Regions from separate parts of the Desulfitobacterium metallireducens DSM 15288 genome, predicted to be linked through region 1. Evidence: riboswitches for the same ligand, from Rfam matches in the RefSeq annotation. Region 1 holds a riboswitch; the other holds the start of a gene.
What was found. Region 1 has a riboswitch for cyclic di-GMP ahead of DESME_RS00210 (methyl-accepting chemotaxis protein). Riboswitches for the same ligand answer to the same signal wherever they lie in the genome.
Positions count from the first base shown of each region.

Region 1 (8,113 bases):
GTCCCCATGCTTTATCTGCCAAAGCTTTGGATGCCATTCCCCCCGAGGGGATCGCAATTCCGCCTTTGTCATTAGTATGGGCTAGCAAACTTGGCTTAAAAACCCAAGTCGTAACTTCACTACGCCATCAAGACTTAAAATCTCCGCGTAAAGAGCGACAACATGCCCGCTTAATCGCCGAAACGATTATTGGGGATTGCATCATGGGATTTGCTTTAGCTCATGATAAGCCTCTCACACGTTCCTTGGGAAAACACCAATTACTAGGCTATCATCCCGAAAGACGGTTTGATATTCTCAAACTTTGGAATGAAACCTTAGCTATTTCTCATCCTTTTTGTGAACAGCATCTCATCATTCCCTATCAACGAAAAGATAAAGTGTAAGAAAGTAAGGTGTTAATTTGAAAAATACCGCCTCTCGAATTCCCGAAATCGATCTATTACGAGCCCTTGCCCTCATTCTTATGATTCTCTACCATTTTATTTATGACTTGGATTTCTTCACTTCTGCCCCAGTTCAGGTCGATTCTTGGTATTGGTTTGTAGAAGGAAAGATTTCGGCCGTCTTGTTTATCTTCCTAGCAGGAGTGAGTAGCGGTTTCAGTCACCATCCATTCCGCAATGCTGTCAAAATCTTATCCTGGGCTCTGATTATCACCTTACTTACCTATATCGCAATGCCCGAGTCCTATATCCGCTTTGGAATACTCCATTTTCTGGGGGTGATGGCTCTTCTTTATCCCTTTCTCCAAAAACGTTCAACGGCTTTTTTAAGCTTCTACTCACTCTTTGCCCTAATCTTGGGATTCGTTTTATCTAACACGTATATCTCAGGACCTTGGCTTCTCCCTTTAGGAGTATATTACCCTGGATTTTCAACGATCGATATTTATCCTTTCTTTCCTTATAGTGGAGTTTCAGCTTTAGGAATCCTTTTCTACCGGTTTAAGTATGTTTCTTCTGATTTACAGGCCTCTTATTCTTTACCGTCTATAATAGAAAAGATGAGCAAACATTCTTTGCTCATCTATCTTATCCATCAGCCTATTCTTTTGTCTATTTTATTCCTAGTGCAAAAGACTTTCTTTTAACTCCTATGCTTAGTTGATCTTGTACTTAGCTAAAGACTGGTCTAGTTCTTCAGCCATCTTCGCTAGGAGCTGACTTGAAGAGGCGATCTCCTCCATCGAAGCGGCTTGTTCTTCTGAAGAAGCAGATACATTCTGAGTTTGATCAGCAATAACCCGACTGATCTGATCCAAATCGCGTACAGAAGAAGCAATTCGTTCATTTCCTTGGGTCATTTGCTCCATTTCCTCTGAAATCCCTTTGACCTGAGCCACAACTTTTTCGATTTGTTGTGCAATTTCTTCAAAGGCTTCTCCGGCTTGGGCTACGACCTTGGATCCCGTTTCTACGACAGAAGTCCCATTATTCATGGCACTAACGGCTTTCTCTGTATCTTGTTGCATACTGGCAATTAAATGCGCAATTTCCTTCGCTGCTTCTTGTGATTGTTCAGCTAATTTGCGAACTTCATCTGCAACTACAGCAAACCCTCTTCCTTGTTCGCCAGCCCGAGCTGCTTCAATCGCGGCATTCAGCGCAAGTAAGTTTGTTTGATCAGCAATGGCCGAGATGGTATCCACAATCTTGCCAATATCCTGAGATCTCTCGCCCAATTGAAGTGTGATTTCAGCAGAACGGTTCACCACAGACTGGATTTGTTTCATTTGTTCTATCGTTGTCGTAATCGCAGTACGACCTTCATCTGCTGATTGTGCTGTCCTTTCTGCAAAACTAACAACATTTCCTGTATTTGCTTGAATTTGTTCCGCACCCGCAGCGAGCTGCTCAGCTACAGCTGCTACTTCATCGACCGTCGTCTTTTGTTTTTCCGCGCCTTGAGCCATTTCTGTTACTGAAACGGCAACTTCACTGGAAGCTTGAGCAGATTGCTCGGCTCCAGCGGTTAACTCTTGAGAAGTAGCTGCAACTTGTGAGGAGGCTTGGGAAACTCTCTGAACAAGCTCACGCAAACTATCTGACATTTTATTGAAAGAATCCGCTAAATCGCCCAACTCATCTTTTGAAGACACATTCAGCTTTTCTCGAGTGAAATCCCCATTGGCAACAGCTTTACTCTCCTCTGCTACCTCGATAATGGGTCGGGATATTTTACGACTAAAATAAAGTGCAAAAGCAATAACTGCAACTAACGCGACCAGAATAATTCCTACGTTAATCCCTACCTGTTTACGCATATCTGCCTGGTATGTAGCTTGTTTCTCGCTCACACTTTTCTCAATATTATCGACCCAGTCCCCGGTACCGATAACCCAATTATAGGGTTTAAAAAGGAGCGTGTATCCTCTTTTCGGTAGCGGTTGTGTTTCATTGGGTTTAGCAAATTGATAATCGCTGTAACCCCCACCTTCTTGCTGCCCATTCTTAATAAATTCTTTTACATATTCAACCCCGTTGGGATCTTTAGATGCAAGACGGCTTTTCCCTTCTGTATCTCTTCCTAAAAGAACAACATTTATGCCTTCTGTCGTATCGATCCAAAAATAGTTGCTCCCATTAAAACGCAAGTCACGAACGAGATTAGCCGCTTTCACTTTAGCCTGCTCCTCTGTCAGTAACCCCTTTTGCTGTTCATTATAAACATTTTGTACTAAACTCGTAGCTGTTTCAACTTGTGCCTTCATCATAGCATCATATTCCTGAAATAAAGTTTCTCGATAATCCTGAATTTCATTATCCACGAGTTGAACTTGACTATAGACACTGTACCCTCCAACAAAGGCAGCCATAATCATGGCTATGAGCAAAAACGAAGCGATAAACTTAGACTTAATTTTTTTCAATTTATTCGTCCCCTTTAACTTTTTTAAAAAAATAAATCCCTGTATGGCGTTGCCAAAACAAGGATCAATTCGTCGTATCCTTTAACATGGCAACCCGACTATCTTTACCTCTGCCGAGGCTTTAGACTCGTAGCTTTGCGTCCTCGGCTTTCACTGAGTTTGCCTTTACAAATGTTTTGAAATAATCTCATAATTATCTTAATTTTCGACTTTCTCTTTTATTATCACCTTATTGGTTAAGAATTTCAACAATTATTTCTAATAATTGCAAAATAAAACTTTGGGAGTTCTATTGAAAGAATTGTCCAAATTGTACTACAATTAAAGAAAGTATATAAACAGGTCATCAAAGGTTTTACTTCGACCAAGGGAAGGGTAGGAAAGGGGAAAAAGGATGGAAAACCGATTTAAGGAGTCTCTGCTCGATAAGAAAACGATGTCTGTAACCTGGGAATTAGTTCCCGGTAGAGGCGCTCGAGAGAAAGCCCAAGAAAGTGCCCTCCTCGCTGCTGAACAAGCAGCCAAAGGAGGAAAGGTCCATGCCTTAACTATCACTGATAATCCCGGCGGAAATCCAGCGATGCTTGCAGACTATTTAGGTGAAGAGATCTTAAAACTAGGGATTGAACCTCTCGTCCACTTTACATGTAAAGACAAAAACCGTAACCAAATGGAAAGTCAACTTTATGCACTTGATCGTGCTGGAGTCCGTAATCTTTTAGTCATGACCGGAGACTACACCGAGTCAGGTTTCCAAGGGCGACCTAAGCCTGTTTTCGATCTTGATCCAACTCATGGTGTTGAATTGATCGGTGAAATGAACCATGGCTTGGAGTATCCCGGAATGAAAGGAATCATCCGTCACCAACCGAGTGATTTCTTTGCCGGAGCCGCTGTCTCTCCCTTCAAAGCAACTGAAGCGGAGCAGATGGTTCAATATTTTAAAATGAAAAAGAAAATAGCCAGCGGAGCTGAATTTATAGTGACTCAGCTTGGATATGATGCCCGTAAATTTCATGAAGTCCTTCAGTTTATAAAATTAAATGATTTAAATATTCCTATCATCGGTAATATTTACATTCTTCCTTATGGAGCCGCTCGGATCATGAACCAGAATAAACTTCCGGGCTGTGTTGTCACTGATAAACTCTTAGCTGAACTAGATCAAGAAAAAAAAGCTGAAGATAAAGGGTTAAGCGCCCGCCTACTCAGAGCGGCCAAAATGTATGCGATCATGAAGGGGATGGGCTTTGCTGGAGTACACATCGGCGGAAATAACGTTAAATACGAACAAGTTGAGTACATTATTAATAAGGGTGAAGAACTCAGTTCAAAATGGATGGATCTTATTCGTGAATTTGATTATCCTATCCCGGGTGGATTTTATTATTATGAAAAAGATGAGAAGACAGGACTCAATACAACAATCCCTGTTGATCGAAAGAATCTCCCGCTTAATGCTCCTGTCGGAGCAAGCTTCCGTGCCTTGCGTCTAATGCACAGCCTTATCTTTACTCCCAATCAAGCCTTTTTCCCAATTATGAGAAGTATTTATAAAGCACGAAAGAACCCCCGTAAACATAGTCTAGAACATGTCATTAAAGTGATCTCGAATGACTGTAAGGATTGTGGCGATTGTGCTTTACTGGATATGGCCTATCTTTGCCCCATGTCCCAATGCCCTAAAAATCAACGTAACGGGGCCTGTGGCGGAAGCTTTCAAGGCTGGTGTGAAGTCTATCCTAACGAAAAACAATGTGTCTATGTCAGAGCTTATTCACGCTTAAAGAAAGTTGGCGAAGAGCATCAACTGGATTCCTATCATATTCCACCTGCCAACTGGGATCTTTACCAAACCTCTTCTTGGTCAAACTTCTATTTAGGACGCGATCACTCTGCCGCGATCCTTGGAATTCCTACTCCTGAAGAAGAGGTCGCTAAGTCGCAACCACAGGCTGAGAAAAAGGATGTTGCCAAATAGTTTGGATTTTTAAAAAGCGCCTGTTCGTTCAATCTGACGAACAGGCGCCTTTTTTCTCGTTTAAAAGATAACCCAGTAAAACTAAAACCTTACTTAAGGGCTTTTTCTAAATAGACTTGAGTCACTGTTTGAAACTCTTCAATGCTGAGGGTCTCTGCTCTTCTTTGTTCATCAATCCCTGCCTGCATCAGAATCTCACTGACCCTCTTTTTATCGATTCCTAACCCTGAGGAAAGTGAATTCCCCAAGGTTTTTCTACGTTGGCTAAAACCTGCTTTTACCACCCGAAAAAAATCCTGGGAATTGACCTGTAGGCCTGGATAAGGGCGCAGATTCAAACGAACAACAGTCGAGTGAACTTTTGGCGCAGGCCAAAAAGCCTGGGGTAAAACGTTACAGATTCTTTCAGGCTCTGCTGCGACTTGCACAGCAATGGACAGCACTCCGTACGCTTTCGTTCCTGGTTTAGCGACTATGCGATCGGCAACTTCCTTTTGGACCATAACTGTCATCCCGATCAGAGACTCCTTTTGCTCTAAAAAATGCATAAGGAGCGGACTGGTAATATAATAGGGCAAATTGCCAACCAAGAAGCCCTTCTGTTCGCCCCAGATATCGCGAAGATTGAGCTTTAAGGCATCCATAACCAGAATCTCTAGGGAGGGTCCCTCAAGTTCATGTCGAAGTATCTCTACCTTACTTTTATCGAGCTCAACCGCCCAAAGTTTATTCACGTCTTGAGCAAGAATTCGTGTTAATACGCCAAGACCTGGACCTATCTCTATCATTGGGATATCTGGATCAAGAACACTTGCCCCTATAATCTCAGAAATCACCTGATCATCCATCAAGAAATTCTGTCCTAATGATTTATGAGCCCGGGCACCTTTTCTAAGTAAACGCCGTGTATAGTCAGCTGCGTTTTCCATCCTTACCTCCTACTCCGAGTTGTGCTCCTTCAAAATCTTCACGTGAAACTTGAAAACGATTTAACCGGTGTAAAAACTGCTTTGCATTAGCATCCCCTAATCCTAAAATCCGGCCAACCCTTCTCCGCTTCTCCGCCGAATTGGGAAGCCCGACGAGTCCTGTTCGAACCAAGTCATCCATATTAAAAATCGGGGCTCTCTTTACCTCAGTACGTTCTACCTGAATAAATTGAAAAGCTCGTCGAATGTCTTCAGGTGAAGCGTTTTCTACCCCTATATCCTTATCATCTTTGGAACGAGCATCTTTTTTGGACAGATAAATGTGTTTAGCCTCAGGAACCGTACGTCTTATGCGTTCTCGAATTTGTTCCCCCACCGAATCTGGATCTGTCAAAACGATGACGCCACGGCGTGTTGCCATCTCGCTGATATATTGAAGCTTTTCATGCGTTAAGCCATATCCTTCTGTCCAGAGAATATCGACTTCTCCTAAAGCGCGGCGAACGGCTTGAGCATCATTTTTGCCTTCGACGACAATCAATTCTTCAATCATCAGGTAACCTCTTCCTCTTCTTATGTTGCTTAATTATCTTATCTTATCTTCCTCCTTTTCTCAAATTAATATAGAGCGGGGTGCTTTCCCCGCTCTATATTGCCATCTAAAATTCTGATTCCTGATTTATACACCCGATTCCTTACGTTGAACTCAGGTGGTTACTGTTTATTTTTATTTGTTCCGTAAGTCTTAATCAAACTATTCCAAATAGCGGGATCTTCCATTCCAATCCGCCAGACAGCTACTCCATGTAATTTATGTTCTTTGGCATACTCCATCTTAGGTTGCAAACTCTTGGCATTTTCCAAATAAACCTCATGCCGAACACCATTGGCCGTATAATGATAGTGGGGTACTTTGTTCTCCTCATCGAATAGGACTTCAATGCCATGTTTTTTGGCACGCTCAACCGATTGAGCATAGGATAAATAATCAGGTACGGTAGGTTTATTCGACCCCCAGTCAAAGGAGTAAACCGGAAGCCCCATTACAATCTTTTCCTTGGGAATCTTTCCTACAGCATAACTAATCACCTTATTTACCCATGCGTGGGAAGCAATCGGCCCTTGGGTTGTTCCTAAACCATGTTCATCATAGGTCATCAGTACAACTTGGTCTGAGGCTTTCCCAATTGCAGCATAATCATACGCTCCTGACCATAAATCTGAAGGATAATCAATGTACTTCGCCGGAATCGATACGTTAAGGACTTTATCCTTAGCCTTTAGTGCCTTATGCAATTCGTCAAGAAACGCAGAGTAATTATTGCGATCTCCTGGCGGCGTTTTTTCGATATCTACCGCAATCCCATCCCATTTCTCGTTAATCGTTAGATTAACCAGATTATTGACAAAGGTAGATCTTGTCGAAGAATTAGCTAAAACTTTATGAGCAAGATTGGCATCAAATCCTCCGCCTCTCATGTTATGGATTAAGGCATAGGCTTTGGCCCCATTTTTCTGAGCTGCCTCTTTTATGCTCAGATCTTTCTTGCCAGAAGTCACAACTTTCCCATTTTCATCGAAGGTGTACCAGAAGAAGGAGACTTCATCTAGCATTTTAATGTTCTTCATCATAGATTCCTTTGAACCGGGTGTAGGTCCCTCTGGATCTGTATAGAAACCCATAACGACCCGCTTTTCAGCACCAAGAACATCTTGACGGGTATCTGCTTCCGCCGTAGGAGGTTGGCCATTCTCCGTCATCTGCTGAGGTTGTGTTGGCGGAGAAGGCTGTTGCGCCGGATTACATCCGGTTAAGTTAAGTCCTAAAACTAAGACAGCTATTAAAGAAAAAGTCAGAAACCGCTTCATTCAGAGATCAACTCCTTCATCTTGATTCGGTGACTGACTTTATTTTCCCCTCTTCGATTCAGCTTATGTATCCGAATTCATCCATAATAAACCATATACTTTTCAGCATTCAATTCATTCAACTTTTCTCATTCAAATTTTAGGGGAGATCAAAATATTGAGCAATTCCTTTAGCTACCGATCGTGCTAACTGATCCTGATACCACGTTTGCTGTAACCTAACTCGTTCTTGAGGGTTGGATATATATCCTAGTTCTACAATTACTGCAGGCATTGGCGTATTCTTAATAACATAAAAGTCTCCTGGCTTAGCGATACGCCGATTCATACCCGGAACTTTAATCAATTCTTCTTGAATACTCTCCGCTAATCTTTTGCCTTCTTCAGATTGATTTTGATAAAATGTCTCAGCCCCCGAATTTTTACCCGTTACAGTAGAATTAAGGTGCAGACTGATGAAGG
Region 1 is NZ_CP007032.1:38,526-46,638, reverse strand. It holds gene DESME_RS00220 (glycosyltransferase family 2 protein) at 1-386, shown strand, start outside; gene DESME_RS00215 (heparan-alpha-glucosaminide N-acetyltransferase) at 404-1,093, shown strand; gene DESME_RS00210 (methyl-accepting chemotaxis protein) at 1,103-2,872, opposite strand; cyclic di-GMP riboswitch class I at 2,958-3,046, opposite strand; gene DESME_RS00205 (methylenetetrahydrofolate reductase C-terminal domain-containing protein) at 3,267-4,853, shown strand; gene rsmA (16S rRNA (adenine(1518)-N(6)/adenine(1519)-N(6))-dimethyltransferase RsmA) at 4,943-5,782, opposite strand; gene rnmV (ribonuclease M5) at 5,766-6,335, opposite strand; gene DESME_RS00190 (glycosyl hydrolase family 18 protein) at 6,497-7,651, opposite strand; gene DESME_RS00185 (N-acetylmuramoyl-L-alanine amidase family protein) at 7,791-8,113, opposite strand, start outside.

Region 2 (8,113 bases), 760 kb from region 1:
GACCCTTTGGGTTCCCCAATCGTCGAGCGATATCACCATAACTACACGTCTCACCATAAGGGATCTTCTTTAGCTCCTCCCAAACGCTGAGTTGAAATGGAGTTCCTAACGGATAAAGCGAAAGCGTAAAATCCTGTCGTTGACCTACAAAGTATTCATTGAGTTGCTCGAGTACCTGAACATTAAACTCTCTTCGGTTTAATAATACAGCTTCAGGAATCCAACGTTTGAAATGAGCTTTAAGAGTTTGCTCTTCATCCTCTGGCTCGCCCAAGCCTACCCAACACACTCCTTGCGACGTCGAAGCCACGGTCAAATTCCAGGTAAATCCCTTTGTTTCTATGCTTTCAAACCAATAATAAATCTCTGGCGATTGGTGCAAACCCGTCCTCTCCTTTATCACTGATCTTCTTTATCTTTATTGCCCTTTTCTTCCACCTTATCATATCATTTACCTAGTATAGATAACATAAAAATGGCTAAAAAGGCTGGGAAAAAATCAGGTATCGAAGTTCAAAAACATTATTTCAGAAAAGTCTTAAGATTTCATCTATAATATCAGACGTAGCAGGAAAAAGTAAAGGGATGGAGAATAAAGATAGTCAAGAGAATAAAAAAAAGACCATGGAGGTCTCATCCGTAGTAAAATATGGGACCTCTATGGTCTTTTTAAATGGAGGAATTGTGTTATGTGTGAAGCCAATGCCTATCTAAAAGAGGGAGAAGACGAGATTTTATTCATGGAAGCGGTAGATATCATTGAGCCTTTTGAAGATGGGCTTAAGCTTGTCGATATTTTCGGAAAGCAAAAATTTCTTCGAGCACGGATTATGGACATGACGCTTCTTAATCATCGTATTCTTTTAGAACACGTTCCTATTCCTGCGGAGGCTGCCCATGCAAGCTCCCATTCTTGAGCTCAGTCATCTTTCCTATGCTTATATTCAACACGAAAATGTTCTTTCAGATATTTCGTTAAGTTTCTTTCCAGGAGAAAGCGTTGTTATTCTTGGGGCTAACGGATGCGGAAAATCCACCCTACTCAAGATACTCAGTGGCTTGCTTCATCCAGCCTCAGGAACCCTTATCGCTTTTAGCAGAGAAGTTACAGAGAAGTCCTTGCAGGAACGAACTTTTCTCTCAGAGTTTCGTCAAAGAATAGGCTTTATCTTTCAAAATTCAGATGCTCAGCTGTTTTCAGCGACGGTCCGCGATGAACTAGCCTTTGCTCCGCTCCAAGCGGGACTCTCTCCCGAAGTCACTTCTGAACGCATCCAGGATATCGCGGAACTCATAGGCATTACTCACTTACTTGACCGCCCACCCTACCATTTAAGCGGAGGAGAGAAGAAAAAGGTTGCATTAGCTAGTGTGCTATCTGTCAATCCTGATATTCTTTTTCTTGATGAACCCACAAATGGACTTGATCCTAGAACTCAATACTGGCTGGTAGAGTTTCTAAGTGCCTTGCATTCGAGCGGTAAAACAGTTATTACAGCAACACACGATCTCTCCATTGTCGAGGATATTGCCGAACGTGTGATTATCTTTCGCGAAGATCATACTATTGCAGCTGATGGTGCCTGTCTTCCTCTTCTCTCTGATCGCCAGTTGCTCTTAGACGTTAACCTTATTCATACTCGTTCCCATTTTCATGTTGGAGCTGCACGTCAACACAGTGGATTATGACGTATTTCTCAGAATTGCACGATTCTTAACATGGATGAACGAAAGGCAGGTATTTTCAGTGAAGATTCAATTACAATCCATTGGTACTATTCATTCTCCTTATCTTCCAGGACTTCCAATCCCTCATCAACCCCCAGAAAACGCCCCTGGTGAATTCTGGATAACACTTGATCCAGAGTATCAAGCAGGCCTCGATCAACTACTAACTTACCGCTATCTTTATGTTTTCTTTTATTTAGACCAAATTAAAGAAAACATTAATCTTCATATTCATCCTTCCTGGGCACCGGAAATAGAAGTTGGCATCTTCGCCAGTCGTTCCCCCAAACGTCCCAACCCAATCGGCTTAAGCATCGTCGAGTTAAAGGGGATTGAAGGAAACGAAATTCTGATTTCTGGAATTGATGTCTATAATGGCACCCCGTTACTAGATCTCAAACCCTATATTCGTGCAATTGACCTCAAATCAGATGCTAATGATGGCTGGTTTGATCAGCTTCAGGATAAAGATCATTTAGTTGCACATATGTTAGGCCTTCAGCATGAGCATGAGCATGAGCATACTCATGTCCACAACCAGGAACACAGTCATAAACAGGCGCATCATACCCATGTTCCTTCTTCGCCTAAGCTTTCAAGAAGCCTGCGAGTAACTTCAAAAAAAACCTCTCAAAAATAAAAAGATAAAAAATTACCTCCGTATCATGATGCGGAGGTAATTTGATTTAATGCAGTGGAGAAGGAGATTGAGGCTTTGTCACTGGTGAAGGATTAGGGGACTGCGGTTGAGCAAATTGTGGATTGTTGCGAGTACGATCCGTATATCCTGGCCCTATCTCACCCGGGCTATCAGGTCCGCGATCCTTACCGTATTGAGCGGGTCCACCATATTTCTCGTTAGGATTTTCTTCATATTGAATCCCATTCCCTTGATTCCAAGGTCCCCGAGCATCTCCCATTCCCGTAGACAGGTTCATATACTTTTTCGAGAACTCTGAATCACGGAAATTCTTATTCACGCCTGTCCCTGCCAAAGTATTAATAGCTTGCATGAAGGAAAAGTTATGAGACTCTTCCCGACTAAGTAGGAAACGAACCATGTCTTTAACTCCAGCGTCATCTGTTTGTTGGAGCAACCGTTCATAAATCAATTTAGCCCTAAGCTCCGCTGTTGAATTAGAAGAGAGATCGGTATACAGGTCCCCAGTGGATTCAATATATGCCCCTGTCCAAGGAATTCCCATCGAATTCATCAAGGGAGGTCCCCCTGCCAAGAGTGCCATATGGAGTGCCGGAAAATCGCGAGAAATATTGTCTGTTGGTCCAAGAAGCAGCGAAATGCACTCGCCGACCATTTCTAAGTGGCTCATTTCTTCCGCAGCAATATCTTGAAGCATATCCCGTATTTTGGAATCATTACACGCTACACTTTGCGTCATGTATTGCATTGCGGCTTTAAGCTCACCATGGGGCCCACCAAATTGCTCGAGCAATAGATTCGCGAATCTCGGATCAGGCTGATCCACATGAACGGTATATTCCATATCTTTGATATGTTTGAACAACGCGAAACCCTCCTTCTCGAAGTTAAAATACAATCATGCTTATTTTCTGTAGAAAAATCAAATACTATCCAAAAAGAATTGCATCTGCAATCTGATTATTGTAGAATACTAATAATTGTATAATCTTTTATTGTGTTGGGGTAAACTTCGTGAAAGCGAAGGACGCTAAAGCTATGGGTCTACGGTTGATTACATGAGCAAACATCAGCTAAGATCGCCAAGCTACAAGTTTTTTGAACTTCTCAGGGGAGAGCGGTTCCTTTTTAGGACTGCTCTCCTTTTATTTTTTAAGGAGGGAATTAACTGTGACAGATCAAACAAGGAAAAGGATTAATTTCTTACAAGAATTTTCGATTCCCCTTATTGCAGGCGTAATAATGGCTTTAATCTGGGCCAATTTAACACCTGAAAGCTACAATCACTTTGTTCACAATAAATTATTCGGTAATTTCTCACTTCACTTTTTTGTCAATGATATTTTTATGGTCTTCTTTTTCGCTATGGCGACAGTGGAAATCACCCAAAGTCTATTACCCGGTGGGGACTTAAATCCCCTTAAACGGGCTATCAGCCCTATTATGGCAACCTTTGGTGGAGTTATTGGTCCAGTCGTTATTTATCTAGTTCTTAATCACTTTATGGGTAGCCCCGATTTTCTCAAAGGGTGGGGAATTCCTACTGCGACTGACATCGCTTTAGCCTGGCTAGTTGCCAGACTTGTCTTCGGAGCATATCATCCGGCTGTTTCCTTTTTATTATTATTAGCGATCGCAGATGATGGAATTGGTCTTTTAATCATTACCCTCTTTTATCCTGATCCGTTAAATCCAATAGCTCCTGTGTGGCTATTGTTTACGCTTACTGGAATGTTAATTGCTTACTTTTTGAGAAAAAAGAATGTTAAAAACTACTGGCCATATATTATCTTCGGAGGAACATTGAGTTGGATCGGTCTTTATTTAACCGGTATCCATTCATCGCTTGCCTTAGTCTTTATTGTTCCATTTTTGCCGCATCCTACAAAAGAGCAGGCCGGTCTGTTTGAAGACGATCCCGAAGATCCAGACCCTTCAACTTTAAAGGAATTTGAACACGATTGGAAAATCTTCGTCGATTTTGGGCTCTTATTATTTGGTTTGACGAATGCAGGTGTTCAGTTCTCGGGAATCAGTACAGTGACTTGGTTAGTATTTTTTGCCTTAGTCATTGGCAAAACATTAGGGGTCTTCACAATGGGTTCACTTTCCGCTTTAATCGGTTTTCCGCTACCTAAAGGAATGAATCATAAAGACCTTTTTGTTGCTGGGCTGGTCGCATCAATGGGACTTACCGTTGCCTTATTTGTAGCTGGTGTAGCCTTTACTGATCCAAGTCTTCAAGGAGCTGCTAAAATGGGTGCACTCTTTAGTGCTGGATCTGTATTTTTATCTTTTATTGCCAGTAAGTTGCTTAGAATTCAAAGAAAAGCAACTGAAGTCTCAAATACCCAACATAAACAGAATTAAGTTTTGAGCGTAATTCTGTATACATTTTCATTTGCCTTGAAATTCACTAGAAAATATGCTAATTTAATATTAACAATGGTTAGAGCAAAGGCGCTCTTAGAAGACTTTTCGAAAGTTGAGAAGTCTATAAGGGTGTCTTTTTCTGTTTTTATAACTTTATAGTAAATAATTAAAATATGCATAAAGGAAGGGATAAGAAATGGATATCTTCGGAGCTAATGTTTTTAACAACTCAGTAATGAAAGAACGCCTGCCTAAAAATACGTACAGAGCATTAAGGAAAACAATTGATGAAGGAACTCCTTTGGAGCCGGCAGTTGCTGATGTCGTCGCCAATGCCATGAAAGATTGGGCCCTTGAGAAAGGTGCAACCCACTTTACGCACTGGTTTCAACCGATGACTGGGGTCACCGCAGAAAAGCATGATGCCTTTATTTCTCCTACAGCTGACGGCAATGTTATTATGGAGTTTTCCGGAAAAGAACTCATTAAAGGTGAGCCTGATGCATCTTCTTTCCCTAATGGCGGAATTCGTTCAACCTTCGAAGCACGAGGTTACACTGCTTGGGATTGTACTTCTCCTGCCTTCTTGCATGAAGATGCTGGCGTCGTCACCCTTTGTATTCCGACCGCCTTTTGTTCCTACACTGGCGAAGCCCTCGACCGAAAAACGCCTTTATTACGTTCTATGGAGACCCTCAACAAACAGGCGCTTCGAATCCTACAGCTTTTTGGTAACACAGAGAGTAAGCGTGTCATTGCAACTGTTGGAGCAGAGCAAGAATACTTTTTGATTGATAAAAAGTTCTATATGCAAAGAACGGACTTATTGCTCACGGGACGTACGCTATTCGGCGCCATGCCTCCTAAAGGCCAAGAGATGGAAGATCATTATTTTGGGAGTATCAATGAACGGGTTACCGCTTACATGCAAGACGTCAATGTTGAGTTATGGAAACTCGGGATTCCCGCCAAAACACAACACAAAGAAGTCGCACCAGGCCAATATGAAATTGCTCCGATTTTTGAATCCACGAATATCGCTACAGATCATAATCAGCAAGTTATGGAAACTCTGCAAAAAGTTGCAACTCGTCATGATTTAGTTTGTTTACTCCATGAAAAACCGTTTGCCGGGGTCAATGGCTCAGGCAAACACAATAACTGGTCGATGAGCACTGATGATGGCATTAATCTTTTAGAACCTGGCCGCACCCCCCATCAAAACGCCCAGTTCCTGACCTTCCTCTGTGCCATTATTAAAGCAGTCGACGAACATGCTGATTTGCTTCGACTTTCTGCCTCAAACACAGGAAATGACCACCGTCTCGGCGCTAATGAAGCTCCTCCAGCCATTATCTCCATGTTTCTAGGTGACCAACTCTCCGATATTCTGAAGCAATTACAAAATGGGGGACCTAAGAGCTCGATTCAAGGCGGACAGCTTGAAATTGGAGTCAACACCCTGCCCTCTCTCCCCAAAGATTCTACAGACCGTAACCGTACCTCCCCCTTTGCCTTCACAGGTAATAAATTTGAATTCCGGATGGTTCCCTCTTCGCTCTCGATATCCGGTCCAAACGTGGTCTTAAATTTAATTGTTGCTGAAACGCTATCCTTGATCGCCGATCGTTTAGAGAAAGCTGAAGATTTTCATGGTGAATTGCGGAAACTTCTAAAAGAAATTGCCACTAACCACTCACGAGTTCTTTTCGATGGCAACGGTTATTCGGAGGAATGGGTAGAAGAAGCTGAACGCCGTGGGTTACCTCATTTCCGTTCTACAGTTGACGCTGTTCCAGCTCTACTCCTTGAGAAAAATATTGCAATCTATGAGAAACATGGGGTATTAGATCGTACCGAATTACATTCTCGTTATGAAATCTATCTTGAGCAATATTCGAAATCGATCAATATTGAAGCACTGACCATGATTGATATGGCACAAAAGCAAATTCTTCCAGCTGCGATTAAATATGTAACCACTTTAGCAAAATCCATCAATACGGTAAAAACGGCTTACGCCGAAGCGGAAGTTTCTGCTCAGACTGAGCTTCTCAAAGATTCATCTTCCCTACTGGCTGGTCTTAAGCAAAAAATTAACGACTTACAAAGCGTTACTACTCAAGCTAAAGATTTAACAGATGCATATGAACAAGCGGTCTACTATCGTGATAGCGTCTTCACTATGATGGGAGAACTTCGTCAGGTCGCTGATCAACTTGAAGAAATTGTTGATGCTAATCTTTGGCCTTTCCCAACGTATTCAGAAATGCTCTTTAAACTTTAAGATAAACTTTTAGCCAAATGCGAGGAGGCTATCCCGTAAAAATCGGGATAGCCTCCTCGCTTATTTTGAACCATAACATACAAAGGACATGCTGGTCCAACGCCTGTTACGACAATTATAACAAGACCGCAGTTCATCCGCTACTAGCTCCTCTTCTACGTCTTCTTTAAATACAAGACAGTTTGCTGCAGCCTTTGCTGCTCCTTCCCAATCCTCTTTACCACCTACGAACTCTTTTTCTCCCTTTGAGTTCAACGTCCACACTTCTTATCTCCTCCTTAGAATTTTTTAACCTGCTGTTTTGTGCAGGTTTGCCACCTCACCCCTTCCCTTGCTGGCGCCTCTATAAGCGTAACTGGCAGGACACATTTTCCTTCAAGCAATATTGCTTTAAGGGTGTCTCCTAACTTGACTAAATCATCCGCTTCTAAAATCGTTCCCTCTAAGCTTTTCACCATATCGACAATTGTCTGCTCTAGAATATCCCTAACAGCAATAACATCGGTGTCACTTTTAATTTTAAGTTTCCCTTTAAAACGCCCATCATTGCCACTAAGGCGAAGGGCTGCTCCAGCAAGTGCACCAATGACTCCCTGCCCTGTACCACCATGTTCCGAAAGATGTATCCCTAAATGTTGAGCAAGTTCATAAGCATCCTGTTTCGTTAAAATAGCTCTCTTCGCTTTTTGTCCAAAGGCAATGAGCTCGTCTCCTTGAGTGAGTCGCTCAGGAATAAGGACACAAAGCCCAGGATCAGACCCTTCAGCACTTTCACGAACTAAAAAATCAGTCGCAAAATCGATGAAGCGATTCAGATATTCCTCCTTCATTTCAGCCACGAAACACATTGAACTATTATGGGAGGTGTAAGGAATATCTTCATGAACGAATAACTGGTGGCGTGTCACTCCAAAGGTCTTGCCCCAACCTTGTTCTTCAATTTCCTGTCCCAATATTGTGGCTAACTCACCTGTTCCCCGACTCTCAAGATTGTCTGTATCGTCAATGCATACCAGGATTTTCATCTTACCGACCCCTTTTTCTATTCGAATTTTAACAATTAT
Region 2 is NZ_CP007032.1:799,340-807,452, reverse strand. It holds gene DESME_RS03880 (methylated-DNA--[protein]-cysteine S-methyltransferase) at 1-403, opposite strand, end outside; gene DESME_RS03875 (CooT family nickel-binding protein) at 690-917, shown strand; gene DESME_RS03870 (energy-coupling factor ABC transporter ATP-binding protein) at 898-1,689, shown strand; gene tsaA (tRNA (N6-threonylcarbamoyladenosine(37)-N6)-methyltransferase TrmO) at 1,748-2,368, shown strand; gene DESME_RS03860 (manganese catalase family protein) at 2,415-3,254, opposite strand; cyclic di-GMP riboswitch class I at 3,384-3,484, shown strand; gene DESME_RS03855 (Na+/H+ antiporter NhaA) at 3,560-4,759, shown strand; gene DESME_RS03850 (glutamine synthetase III family protein) at 4,959-7,049, shown strand; gene DESME_RS03845 (hypothetical protein) at 7,110-7,313, opposite strand; gene DESME_RS03840 (hypothetical protein) at 7,328-8,074, opposite strand.
Region 2: linked by a shared signal. The riboswitch ahead of DESME_RS03855 (Na+/H+ antiporter NhaA) and the one ahead of DESME_RS00210 (methyl-accepting chemotaxis protein) in region 1 are both predicted to bind cyclic di-GMP.